2 regions of the Stenotrophomonas sp. STEN009 genome follow, and region 1 is predicted to be linked to the other one. Evidence: riboswitches for the same ligand, from Rfam matches in the RefSeq annotation. Region 1 holds a riboswitch; the other holds the start of a gene.
What was found. Region 1 has a riboswitch for cobalamin ahead of btuB (TonB-dependent vitamin B12 receptor). Riboswitches for the same ligand answer to the same signal wherever they lie in the genome.

Region 1 (6,358 bases):
GGGCGCGCGGCCATCCAGCCGCGCGCCCTTGAAATATCGGCGGGCACCGATCAGGCCCTGCCGACGAGGACATGCTAGGCTCGGAATCCTCATGGGTACAGCACCAGATGCGGCCGGAACCGATGGATACAGATCAACGCAGCAGCGCGTCCGCTCCTCGCTACCAGCGGCTGTCCGATGAGCTGGCCGAGGCCATCCAGGGAGGGCGCCTGCCGGTCGGCAGCCGCCTGCCATCGCTGCGGCAGATGGCAGCACAGCGTCAGCTCAGCCTCAATACGGTGATCGCCGCCTACCGCCAGCTGGAAGACGCCGGCCTGGTGGTTCCGCGGCCAAAGGCAGGTTTCGAAGTGGCGCCGCGACTGTCAGTGCCGCAACGGTCGCTGCGCGATGCGCCGTCGGCCCCCACCGCGCCGTTGCAGCAGGTGCTGATGGCACGCGTGCTGGAGGCGCAACGCCGTTCCGGGGTGATCGACCTCGCCTTCGCCGGGCCACGCGGGCGCCAGTTCTATCCTGGCGCCCAGCTGGCCCGGCACACCGCCCAGGTATTGCGCCACGGCCAGCAGACGGTCGAAACCTACGCACGCCCCAATGGCTCGCCGCGGCTGCTGGCGCAGATCGTGCGGCGCGGCCCGCGCATGGGCCTGCACACGCACAGCGATCGCCTGCTGCTGACCCACGGTGCGATGGAGGCGCTGCAGCTGGCACTGCGTGCGGTGACCCAGCCCGGCGATTCAGTGGGTATCGAAGCACCGTCGTACTTCAACCTGTATCCGCTGCTGGCCAACCTGGGCCTGCAGGCCATCGAACTGCCGACGCATCCGCAACAGGGCCTGGACGTCGATGCGTTGGAGGCGATGCTGGAGCACACACCGCTGGCCGCGCTGGTGCTGATGCCGACCGTGCACAATCCATTGGGCTGCACCATGCCGGTGGCGGCCAAGCAGCGTCTTGCCGAGCTGGTCAACGCGCGGCAGCTGCCGCTGATCGAGGATGCCGTGTACGCGGAACTGCAGTTCTGCGAGCCACCTGCGCCGCTGCTGAAGGCCTTTGACCGCGACGGCTGGGTGATGGTGGTCGGCGGTTTCTCGAAGACGCTGGCCCCGGACTATCGCATCGGCTGGCTCGACGGCGGGCGCTTCGCTGAACGCATCGCCCTGCTGAAGTTCCAGTCCACGGGCGGCGAGCCGCAGCTGCTGGGTGATGCCGTGGCCGCGTACCTGGAAGGGAGCGGATACGAACATCACCTGCACCGCATGCGGCGCCTGTATCGCGAGCAGGTGGGACGGCTGCGCCAGCTCGTGGCCGAGCATTTCCCGCCTGGCACACGCGCCACGGAACCACAGGGTGGCTTCCTGCTGTGGCTGGAACTGCCGGGCGTGGACACCCGCGCACTGTTCGAGCGGGCGCTGGAAGAGGGCATCGTGTTCATGCCCGGCCAGGTGTATTCGCGCGGTCCGCGCTACCGGCACTGCCTGCGGCTGTCGTGCTGCCAGACCTTCGACGCACGTTTCATCGCTGCCGTGGAGCGCCTGGGCGCCCTCGCGCGGGAGCTCGCGGCCGGTTGATCGCAGCGGGTCGCAGGCTCCGCTCTACGGGAACTCAGCCCTCATGCAGGTGCATCGCCAGGGCCTGAGCATCGGCGCCCGGCAGGTGCGGCAGCCGTCCCCAGCATGGCATCGGCAACCGCTGCACCAGCGTGGCCACGTTCTCGTCCTGGCGCTGCATGGCCGGATCGATGTGATTGCCGATCCAGCCCAGGCACTCCACGCCGCTGGCCTGCAAGGAGTGCGCGGTCAATCTCGCGTGGTTGACGCAGCCCAGCCGCAGGCCGACCACCAGCACGACCGGCAGACGCAGTGCCCGCACGATGTCGAGCTGGTCCAGGTGGACGGAGACCGGCGCCAGCCATCCCCCTACGCCTTCCACCACCACCACGTCGGCGGTGGCACGCAGGCGCTCGAACGCGGCGACGATCGGTGCCAGGGCGATGTCCACCCCGTCCTCGGCCGCCGCCAGTTCGGGAGCGATCGGCTGCCGCAGGGCATAGGGATTCACGTCGACGTAGTCCGGCACCGGCCGACTGGCCGCCTGCAGCGCCAGCGCATCCTCGTTGCGCAGGCCCTGCCCCAGATCCTGGCTGCCACTGGCCACAGGCTTCATTCCGACCGCTCGCAGGCCACGCCGGCGCAGGGCGTGCAGCAGCGCGGTGCTGGCCGCCGTCTTGCCGATCTCGGTATCGGTGCCGGTGACGAACAGCGCGGATGGCAGGGCAGCGGGCAACGGCATCAGAGGCTCCAGCGGGGCAACAGAGCGTGCATTATCGCTGGCCCGGCACGCTTGCTAGACTGCGGTCATGTTCGCCAATGCCTCGCTTACCGGCAGCAAGCCGGAACAATACGCCCAGTTGCTTGAACAGGCCCGTGGCCTAGTCCATGGAGAGTCCGACCGCATCGCCAACGCGGCCAATCTCTCGGCGCTGGTCTTCCACGCCCTGCCCGACCTGAACTGGGTGGGTTTCTATCTCTACGATGGCCAGGAGCTGGTGGTCGGCCCGTTCCAGGGGCTGCCGGCCTGCGTGCGCATTCCGCTGGACAAGGGCGTGTGTGGTGCCGCGGCCCGCCAGCGCGTGACCCAGCGCGTCGACGATGTCGATGCCTTTCCGGGCCACATCGCCTGCGACTCGGCCTCCCGCTCGGAACTGGTCGTTCCGCTGCTGCGCGGCGATGAACTGATCGGAGTCTTCGACATCGACAGCCCGAAGACCGGTCGCTTCGATGCCGATGACCAGGCCGGACTGGAAGCCATCGCGCGCGTCTTCGTCGAGGCGTTGGGATGAGTGCGCCGAAGCTGCGCAACATCGGTCCGAAAAGTGCGGCGTGGCTGCGCCAGGTCGGTCTGCGCAGCCGTGACGATCTGGCCGCCGTCGGCGCGGTGGGTGCCTTCGTCAAGGTCAAGCGCGCCGGCTTCAAGCCCAGCCTGAACCTGCTCTACTCGCTGGAAGGCGCCCTGCTGGACTGCCATTGGCAGGAACTGAGCGAGCCGCAGCGCGAGGCGCTGGTGCAGGACTACGAAGCGCGCATCGCCGCGCACCCGCTGAAGGCGGCCGGCCCGGCCTCGGGGCCGGTGCACGAGCAGCGTTTCGACGCAGACGACGACGCAGAAGAAGACGTGACCGGAAGCGCCGACGAGGACTGATCGGCGCCGGCCGGATCAGGGCTGCTGCAACTCCAGCAGCTCGCCCACCAGGCCTGCCTCGCCACGCTCCAGCCTGACCCGCAGGCGCGTACCGTGGTCGATGCGCAGCGCCCAGCACAGCGACATCGGCAGGCCGCAGACCTGTGACAGCACCATGCGCAGCGGGCCACCGTGGCTGACCACGACGGTCGGCAGCGGGTCGTCATCGTCGAGCAGGCGGTCGAGCGCACGCGCGATGCGCCGCTCGAAGTGCCCCCAGCTTTCGCCGTTGGGCGGCGGATACGCATGCGGATCGGCATGGAATGCCGCCAACGCCTGCTCCGGCAGGTCGAACAGTGCCTGCCCGTCCCAGTCGCCGAAGTCGAGTTCTTCCCACTCCTCGTCCGCATCCACGTCCAGCCCGCGCGGGGTGGCCAGCGCCATCGCTGTGTGCAGTGACCGCAGGCGGGGCGAGCTGATCACCCGCTCCCAGGGCTGCGTGGCGTAGGCCTCCACCAGTTCCTGTGGCAGGCGGGCCAGCTGCGGTGGATCGCTGCGGCCATCGAGGTACTCGTCGCGACCGTTGCCAGCGTGGCGGACCAGGTCGAGGATCATGCATGCATCCTGTGCAGGCAACGCGGGGACAGCGGAAAACGGGCGGACATCGGCAACGGCACCACGGGATCAAGCAGCAATTCTAGTGGCTGGGGATCATCAGCTCCACAGACATTGCCGCATATGCGCCGCACCGGGCATGCCGATGCCGTAGACTGCGCGCACTTCCAGGTGACCTGCGGCATGGCCGGCAGGTTGAAACGGGAAGCCGGTGACGCGTGAACCCACGCCATGCCGGCGCTGCCCCCGCAACGGTAAGCACGTCAGTTCCAGGCAGTACCGCCACTGTGCCAACAGCATGGGAAGGCGCCTGGACGGTGGCCTCGCGCCGCCTGGCGGCAAGCCCGGAGACCGGCCCGGAAGCCTCAGGTCGCGATGCGGTGGGCATGGCGCTGGATGTCCGCAGCACTGCCTGCGGCATCGGCGCTTGCCTGCCTCCGCGGCTCCTCCCCTTCGCCACGCGGGCGTGCGTGGCACCTGGAGTCCCCCGATGAAGCTGCAGTCCCGATTGCTTTCCCTGGCCGTATTGGCCGCCCTGCCCGCGTTGGCCCAGGCCGATGATGGCGCCCGCGCGCTCGATCCCATCCTGGTCACGGCCACCCGCACCCCCATCGCCCTGCAGGACAGCATCGCGCCTGCGCAGGTGATCGACCGGACGCAGATCGAGTCCAGCCAGGCCACTTCGCTGCAGGACCTGCTGCGTGGCCGCGCCGGCATCAACCTCACCAACGCCGGCGGCCTGGGCAAGCAGAGCTCGCTGTTCCTGCGCGGCACCAACTCCGGCCACACGGTGGTGCTGGTCGACGGCGTGCGCATCAACAGCGCCGATCTCGGCCTGGCGATGATCCAGGACCTGCCGCTGGCGCAGATCGAACGCGTGGAGATCGTGCGCGGCCCGCAGTCCAGCCTGTATGGCGCCGACGCCATCGGCGGTGTGATCCAGATCTTCACCCGCCGCAACCAGGGCGACTTCGCGCCATATCTGCAGCTGGGCGGTGGCAGCAATGGCCTGCGTGAGGCCAGCGGCGGCATCGGTGGCAGCAGCGAACGCGGCTGGTTCGGCGCCGACATCGCCTACCAGCATTCCGATGGCATCGATGCCTGCCGGGGCTCGGCCACGCTGTTCACCGGCTGCTTCGCCGACGAACCCGACCGCGACGGCTACCGCAATCTCTCCAAGAGCCTGCGCGGCGGCTACAACTTCAACGAGCAGTGGACGGTGGAGGGCAGCGCGCTGCGCGCCGACGGCCAGAACCACTACGACGGCTACTACAACTACTCCGAGACGCGCCAGCAGGTACTGTCCGGCAAGGTCCGCTACACGCCGGCCGAACGGCTGGTGCTGACCGCCAACGTCGGTCGCAGTGACAACGAATCGGACAACGTCGGCGCGGACGGCGTGCATGGCAGCGCGCAGACGCATCGTGACAGCGCGTCGCTGCAGGGCGACTTCGGCGTGGCCGAAGGCCAGCTGCTGAGTGCCGGTGTGGACTGGAGTGAGGACAACCTGGACGGCAGCAGTGCCGGCTATCGTGTCGACAGCCGTCGCAACACCGGTGTGTTCGTGCAGTACCAGGGGCGCTTCGGCCGGCACCAGTTGCAGGCCAGCGCGCGCAACGACGACAACGAGCAGTTCGGCAACCATGCCACCGGCAGCATCGGCTGGGCGATGGAGCTGGATCACGGCCTGCGCATCAACGCCAGCTACGGCACGGCCTTCAAGGCACCCACCTTCAGCGACCTGTATGACCCGTGGAGCGGCGTGCCGACGCTGCATCCTGAGAAGTCGAAGAGCGCCAACCTGGGCATTTCGCAGCAGGGCCAGGGCTGGCGCTGGGGCCTGGATGTGTACGAGACCCGCATCGATGACCTGATCACCTACGATGCAGCCACCTTCAGGATGCAGCAGGTGGAGAAGGCGCGCATCCGCGGTGCCGAACTGACCGGCGGCGTCGTGCTGGCCGGCTTCGACATCGCTGCACAGCTGAGCTACACCGACCCGCGCAACCGCACGAACGGCAGCAGCCAGTTCGACAACTGGCTGCCGCGCCGTGCACAGCAGACGGCACGGCTGGATGTGGATCGCCGCTTCGGCGCATTCCGTGCCGGCCTGACCGTACAGGGTGCGGGCAAGCGCTATGACGATGCCGCCAACACGGTGAAGGTCGGCGGCTATGGCACGTTGGATCTGCGCGCCGAGTACGCGCTCACGCCATCGTGGTCGCTGCTGGCCCGGGCAACCAATGTGTTCGACCGCAGGTACGAGACCGTGGCGTGGTTCAACCAGCCGGGCCGCGAGTATCAGCTGAGCGTGCGCTACCAGCCGAAATGAGCAGGCGCGCCGGGCGCAGGCCCGGCGCTATACCGGGATGCGCGCGGCCAGGCCCGGCAGTTCGCGCAGATCGTCGATCACCGCCACCGCAGCTGCGGTGGCCAGGTCCAGGCCACGCGGGTAGCCGTAGCGCACCAGCGCGATCGGCATTCCCGCGTCTTCCGCCGCGCGGTAGTCGGTCAACGAATCACCCACCATCAGGCATGCATTCACCGGCAAGCCGAAGTGTGCCGCGAT
Region 2 (6,358 bases), on a different contig from region 1:
CCATGTAGCCTCGGTCGCGCCATCCATGGCGCTCACGCCCCCGCAACCGGACCCACCCCGCCTTCGACAGATCTCCGCAAGCTGTCAGAACGACGCATTGCCCTGGTGGGTGTCGACCTTGGTCGACACGAACCCTGGCGATGAGCCACCGCAGGGATCAGATCGTGCCGACCAAGGTCGGCACCCACCAGACAAGGTCGGCACCCGCCGGAACAGTTCAATCGGCTGCGGCAGCGGTCAGTAGATCGGCGTCACCTTCATCTGCGGCAGCGGCCGTGGTGCGCCGTCGGTGAGGTCCGGGCCAAGATCCTCCCAGCTGCGGCCCTGCTCCACCATCAGCCCCCACAACTGCTGTGACGCCAGCCGCTTGTCCTCCGAGCCCAGCTTGTACGACGGTGGCGACGGCACGCCGGCAGCCACCATCGTGTACGCCGCCCGATAGCCCAGCACCTGCTGCGCGGGATCGTCGGTACGCGCCACTTCCAGCGTGTAACGCTGGTAGGCCGAGGCCAGGTTGCGCCAGCGGATCCAGTAGTGATTCTCGAAGGAGAACGCGCAGAAGCGCGCACCGGCCAGGCTGCCCTTGTCGGCGATGCGGGTCAGCACCTCCTGCGGCATGTCCAGGTTCATGCCGCCCTCATCACCCTGCAGGGTCACGTGCACGATGCGGTCGCGATAGCCCGGAGCACGCGCCTGCAGCAGGTCGCGCCAGTTCTGCATGGTTGCCACCACCGCGAACAGGAAACGGCCAAGCTCGCCGGCGGCCACCGGCGCGGCGATGGACTGGTAGGTGCGTTGCCAGCCATGACGGTTTTCGCTGGGCAGGAACACCGATCGCTCCAGCGCCTGCCGTGCATTGCCGCCGGAGCTGACCTCCTCCGCATGCTGTGGATAGACCAGGTTGATGGCGAAGGTCGGCCAGCGCGGAAGCGCCGCGTCGAACAGATGGATCGGGAAGTTGCTGCTGATGCCCCCATCGGAGAACCAGCAGATCCGGAAGGCGGTGATCACCGGGCCGCAGGCCTGGCCGGCACTGGTCAGCCCCTCCATGCTGTCGGCCACGTTGTGTTCCGGATCGGAGGCGGTCGCTCCAGGCTCGCAGCGGCGCTCGCGGCGCGAGGGCTCATGCAGCGGCACTGCGCTGATCAGCAACGGGAAACTCAGGCTCATCCGCGTTGCCACCAGTACCGGCAGCTGCGGCCCCTGCGGCAGGCGGTAATAGAGTCGTCCATCCACGCCCAGCGGCGGACCCGCATGGTTGACCAGCCACTGCACCACGCTGGCCGGGAACAGCTGGTCGAACTCTTCGCGCAGGAACCAGAACTGCGCGCCGCCCAGCGGCAGCGTGCGGGGTTCGTTGTGCGATACGCAGGTGGTGATCATCTGCAGGGTGATGGCATGCGGGCTGTCCGGCTCGTCGGCATAGCGCGGCGCATCGTGCAGGTCGGCAAAGGTAAGCGGCACATCGGCCGGCTTGCCTGACAGCTGCTGCAGGCAGCCGTGCAGCCATTCCGTCAACGCCGGCCGGCGCGCGTCGCTGCCGAGGCCGCTGCACAGGCCCAGCAGATTGCGTCGTGCCACCCGCGCGACCCGCAGCGCGGCCCCGGCCACGCCAGCGCCGTAGGCGCACAGCAGGGACGGCAGCAATGTTGCCGCCACTCCACTCCAGCCGCCGCCCCACGCGCCCAGCGCGAGCAGCAATGCCAGCGACACCAGCACTTCCAGCGGCGCGATCTGGAACACGGCGATGGCCAGGCACAGCAGCTTGCGGGGCCAGCCTGCATTGCCGGTCAGCACCACCAGCAGCCGATAGGCTGCACGCGCGCCGCGCGCCGGCTGGAACAGACCGTAGATGAACCCGCGCCGCGACAGCTGCGCCGACACCGCCGACAATCCACCGTACCCGGCATCGCCGGGCAGCGGCTCGCCCGCCTGCTGGCGGCGATCACCATGGGCCGCCGCCGCAGCCACCGCGGCGGCGATGGCGCCTGCCGAGGTGCCACCGATGCTCTTGAAGCGATATTCGCGCGCCAGCGCCAGTACCGCATTGGGGTACACGATGCCGCTGGTGATGCCACCTTTCATGACCAGATCGCAGTACTTCGCCGCCACACGTCACCTCCCGTCCGTCGGTTGCCAGTATCGCAAGCCGGCCTCTCACTGCCTGAGAAAGGCGCCACATCCCGGTGGTGTGATGCCAGGCCTTGACCATTGCTGCCAACCGGCCTACCTTGTGCACGCCGAAGGTATTCATCTCTTCATGCGAATGAAGGGATGAATTTAAACGGGAATCCGGTGAAGGCGCTTCGCGCGCCCATTCCGGAGCTGCCCCGCAGCGGTGAATGGAAACGAATCCTGCCAACAGCACTGGGCTCGCGCCTGGGAAGCGGCAGGTAGTAGGTGGGCTGCGGCCCGCGTCCAACAGCCCGAATACCGGCCCCGGCCGGGGGACACGACCGTCCCCTGACTCGACCTGGAATCTCCGCGGGGAGGTTGCCGGGGCCGTCGTCGTCCTGCGCCTGCAGGGTGCGCGGCCACGTGCGTCCTTTTCACGGCATCCGGTTCGCCCGCGGGGGCGAAGGTCGCTGGCAAGACGCCCGTGGGCCGGCAACGGCACGCGTCGTCCTGCGGTTCCTTCGTTCCTCAATGCCGACATGCAATGAGGACACGCTGCAATGACCACTGTTACCAACCTGGGCTTTCCCCGCATCGGCGCCAAGCGCGAACTGAAGCGGGCGCTCGAACGCCACTGGGCCGGCGAGGACGACGCCGCCACCCTGCAGGCCACCGCCGCGGCGCTGCGTGCCCGGCACTGGCAGCTGCAGATCGAGGCCGGCGTCGATGTACCGCCGAGCAACGACTTCAGCCTGTACGACCAGGTGCTCGACACCGCATGGCTGTTCGATGCCATTCCCGAACGCTACCGCGAACTGGCCGCGCACGATCCACTGGCCGCCTACTTCGCCACGGCCCGTGGCCTGCAGCGCGATGGCATCGACCTGCGCGCGCTGGAGATGACCAAGTGGTTCGACACCAACTATCACTATCTGGTGCCGGAACTGCACGCGGGCCAGGCCTTCGCCCTGCGCGGTGACAAGCCGCTGGCCGAGTTCAACGAGGCCAGGGCGCTGGGCATCCACACCCGTCCGGTGCTGCTGGGGCCGGTGAGCTTCCTGCTGCTGTCCAAGACCACCGACGGCAGCGCCGCGCTGGACCTGCTGGATGCGCTGCTGCCGGCCTATGTGCAGCTGCTCGGCCAGCTGGCCGACGCCGGTGCCGACTGGGTGCAGCTGGATGAGCCGCTGCTGGTGCAGGATCTCGACGCCGATGCGCAGGCAGCCTATGAGCGCGCCTATGCCCGGTTGGCCACGGCACGGCGTCCGAAACTGCTGGTCGCGACCTATTTCGGTGCGCTCGAGGACAACCTGGCGTTGGCCACCGGCCTGCCGGTGGACGGACTGCACGTGGACCTGGTGCGCGCGCCGGAGCAGCTGGACGCCGTGCTGAAGGCGCTGCCGGCCGAGCGCGTGCTGTCGGCCGGCCTGGTCAACGGCCGCAACATCTGGCGCACCCATCTGGACAACGCACTGATCCTGGCCCGGTTTGCCCAGGTGGACCGCGGCGCCGACCGGCTCTGGCTGGCACCGTCCTGTTCCCTGCTGCACACGCCCGTGGATCTTGCGCTGGAAAAGAAGCTGGATGACGAACTGAAGGGCTGGCTGGCGTTCTCCCGGCAGAAGCTGCAGGAACTGCGCCTGCTGGCCGACGCGCTCGATGGCAGGGTGGATGCGGAAGCGGGCCTGGCTGCCAACCGCGCTGCACTGGAGGGGCGTCGTCGCTCGCCACGCGTGCACAACCCGGCCGTGGCCGCACGCCTGGCCGCGCTGACCGTGGCCGATGCGCAGCGGCACACCGCCTACCCGCAGCGCCGCATCGCACAGCATGCGGCGCTGCAGCTGCCGCTGCTGCCCACCACCACGATCGGTTCCTTCCCGCAGACGCTGGAGGTGCGCGAGGCACGCGCCCGGCACAAGTCCGGCAAGCTGGGCCTGGCCGAGTACGAGGCCTTCCTGGAACAGCAGACCGCGCATGCGGTACGCGTGCAGGAAGCGCTGGGCCTGGACGTGCTGGTCCACGGCGAGTTCGAGCGCAACGACATGGTCGAGTACTTCGGCGAGCAGCTGGAAGGCTTCGCCTTTACCGGCAACGGCTGGGTGCAGAGCTATGGCTCGCGCTGCGTCAAACCGCCGGTGATCTTCGGCGACGTCAGCCGCCCGCAGCCGATGACGGTGCGCTGGTCCAGTTACGCGCAATCGCTCACCGACAAGCCGATGAAGGGCATGCTGACCGGTCCGGTGACGGTACTGCAGTGGTCGTTCGTGCGCGACGACCAGGAACGCGATGTGACCTGCCGGCAGATCGCGCTGGCCCTGCGGGACGAAGTGCAGGACCTGGAAGCAGCCGGCATCGGCGTGATCCAGGTGGACGAGCCGGCCCTCCGCGAGGGGTTGCCGTTGCGCCGCGCCCACTGGCGCGCCTACCTGGACTGGGCGGTGGAATCGTTCCGCATCAGTACCAGCGGCGTGCGCGATGCCACCCAGATCCACACCCACATGTGCTATTCGGAGTTCAACGACATCATCCACTCGGTCGCAGCGATGGACGCGGACGTGATCTCGATCGAGACCTCACGCTCGCGCATGGAACTGCTGGATGCCTTCGTGAAGTTCAACTATCCCAACGAGATCGGCCCGGGCGTGTATGACATCCACTCCCCGCGCGTGCCGGACAAGGCGGAGATGGTGGACCTGCTGCGCAAGGCGCTGGCCGTGCTGAAGCCGGAGCAGCTGTGGGTCAACCCGGACTGCGGGCTGAAGACCCGTGGCTGGCCAGAAACCCGCGCTGCACTGCAGGCACTGGTTGCCGCCGCAGTGGAACTGCGTGCCGAGCACACCGACGCCCGCGTCGCCTGACCTGTCTCTCCACCCCGATGCACGGGCCGCCGCCGTTGCCGGCGGTCCGTGCGGTACCTGACGATGACCGAGCTCCAACGCCCCACCCTGTCCCTGCCCGCCGACGGCAAGCGCCTGCTGCTGCATTCGTGCTGTGCGCCCTGCTCCGGCGAAGTGATGGAGGCGATCACGGCCTCCGGGATCGACTACGCGATCTTCTTCTACAACCCCAACATCCATCCGGTGAAGGAATACGAGCTTCGCAAGCAGGAGAACATCCGCTTCGCCGAGCAGCATGGCATCCCCTTCATCGACTGCGACTACGACACCGACAACTGGTTCAGCCGCGCGCGCGGCATGGAGAACGAACCCGAGCGCGGCATCCGCTGCACGATGTGCTTCGACATGCGCTTCGAGCGCACGGCGCTGTACGCGCATGAGCACGGCTACGACACCATCAGCTCGTCGCTGGGCATCTCGCGCTGGAAGAACATGGCGCAGATCAATGACTGCGGCATCCGCGCCGCGGCGCGCTACGAGGGCCTGCAGTACTGGGATTACAACTGGCGCAAGGGCGGTGGTGCCAGCCGCATGATCGAGATCAGCAAGCGCGAGCGGTTCTACCAGCAGGAGTACTGTGGCTGCGTGTACTCGCTGCGCGATGCCAACCGGCACCGCCGGGAGACCGGCCGCGAGCGGATCCGGATCGGGCTGCTGTATTACGGCCAGGACAACGAAACGCCGCAGGGCGATTGACGTGTGGCGAGGGGGCGGCCACGCTGGTCGCCTCTTCCGCCGCGCTGGAACGTCCATGCCCACCCTGCCCGCCACTGTCGCCCTGCTGGTGATCGATCTGCAGCCGGACTTCATGCCCGGTGGCGCGCTGGCCTGTGACCGCGGCGATGCGCTGGTCGCGCCGATCGCGCAGCTGCTGGCGCAGCGCCGCTACCGCACCGTAGTGGCCACCCAGGACTGGCATCCCGCGGACCATGCTTCGTTCGCCAGCCAGCACCCCGGCCATCGTCCGTTCGAAACGATCCTGCTGCATGCGCAACCGCAGACCCTGTGGCCGGACCACTGCGTGCAGGGCAGCGCCGGTGCCGCCCTGCATCCGCAGGTGGACTGGAACATGGCCGACCTGATCCTGCGCAAGGGCACCCGCCAGCAGGTGGATTCCTACAGCGCCTTCCGCGAGAACCACGGCCCCGATGGCGGGCGCCCCGCCACCGGCCTGGCCGGCTGGCTGCATGAGCGCGGCATCGACGAGGTGCACGTCTGTGGCCTGGCCCGCGACTACTGCGTGCTGTGGAGCGCGCAGGACGCAGCCACGTCCGGCTTCAGGGTGAAATTCCTCTGGGACCTGACCCGGCCGGTGACCGAGGCCAACGACGGGATGGTGCGCGAAG

Region 2: it holds a riboswitch for cobalamin, as region 1 does, so the genes downstream of both, metE (5-methyltetrahydropteroyltriglutamate--homocysteine S-methyltransferase) here and btuB (TonB-dependent vitamin B12 receptor) in region 1, are expected to answer to the same signal.

The regions. Positions count from the first base shown of each region.
Region 1 covers NZ_JBRRES010000004.1:87,238-93,595, reverse strand. The annotation lists gene ACVOMM_RS03200 (aminotransferase-like domain-containing protein) at 123-1,565, shown strand; gene bioD (dethiobiotin synthase) at 1,600-2,286, opposite strand; gene ACVOMM_RS03190 (GAF domain-containing protein) at 2,354-2,836, shown strand; gene ACVOMM_RS03185 (TfoX/Sxy family protein) at 2,833-3,195, shown strand; gene ACVOMM_RS03180 (histidine phosphatase family protein) at 3,211-3,789, opposite strand; cobalamin riboswitch at 3,942-4,163, shown strand; gene btuB (TonB-dependent vitamin B12 receptor) at 4,280-6,121, shown strand; gene gph (phosphoglycolate phosphatase) at 6,149-6,358, opposite strand, start outside.
Region 2 covers NZ_JBRRES010000017.1:75,966-82,323, forward strand. The annotation lists gene ACVOMM_RS10105 (RpoH suppressor) at 238-2,085, opposite strand; cobalamin riboswitch at 2,227-2,456, shown strand; gene metE (5-methyltetrahydropteroyltriglutamate--homocysteine S-methyltransferase) at 2,676-4,973, shown strand; gene ACVOMM_RS10115 (epoxyqueuosine reductase QueH) at 5,037-5,708, shown strand; gene pncA (bifunctional nicotinamidase/pyrazinamidase) at 5,764-6,358, shown strand, end outside.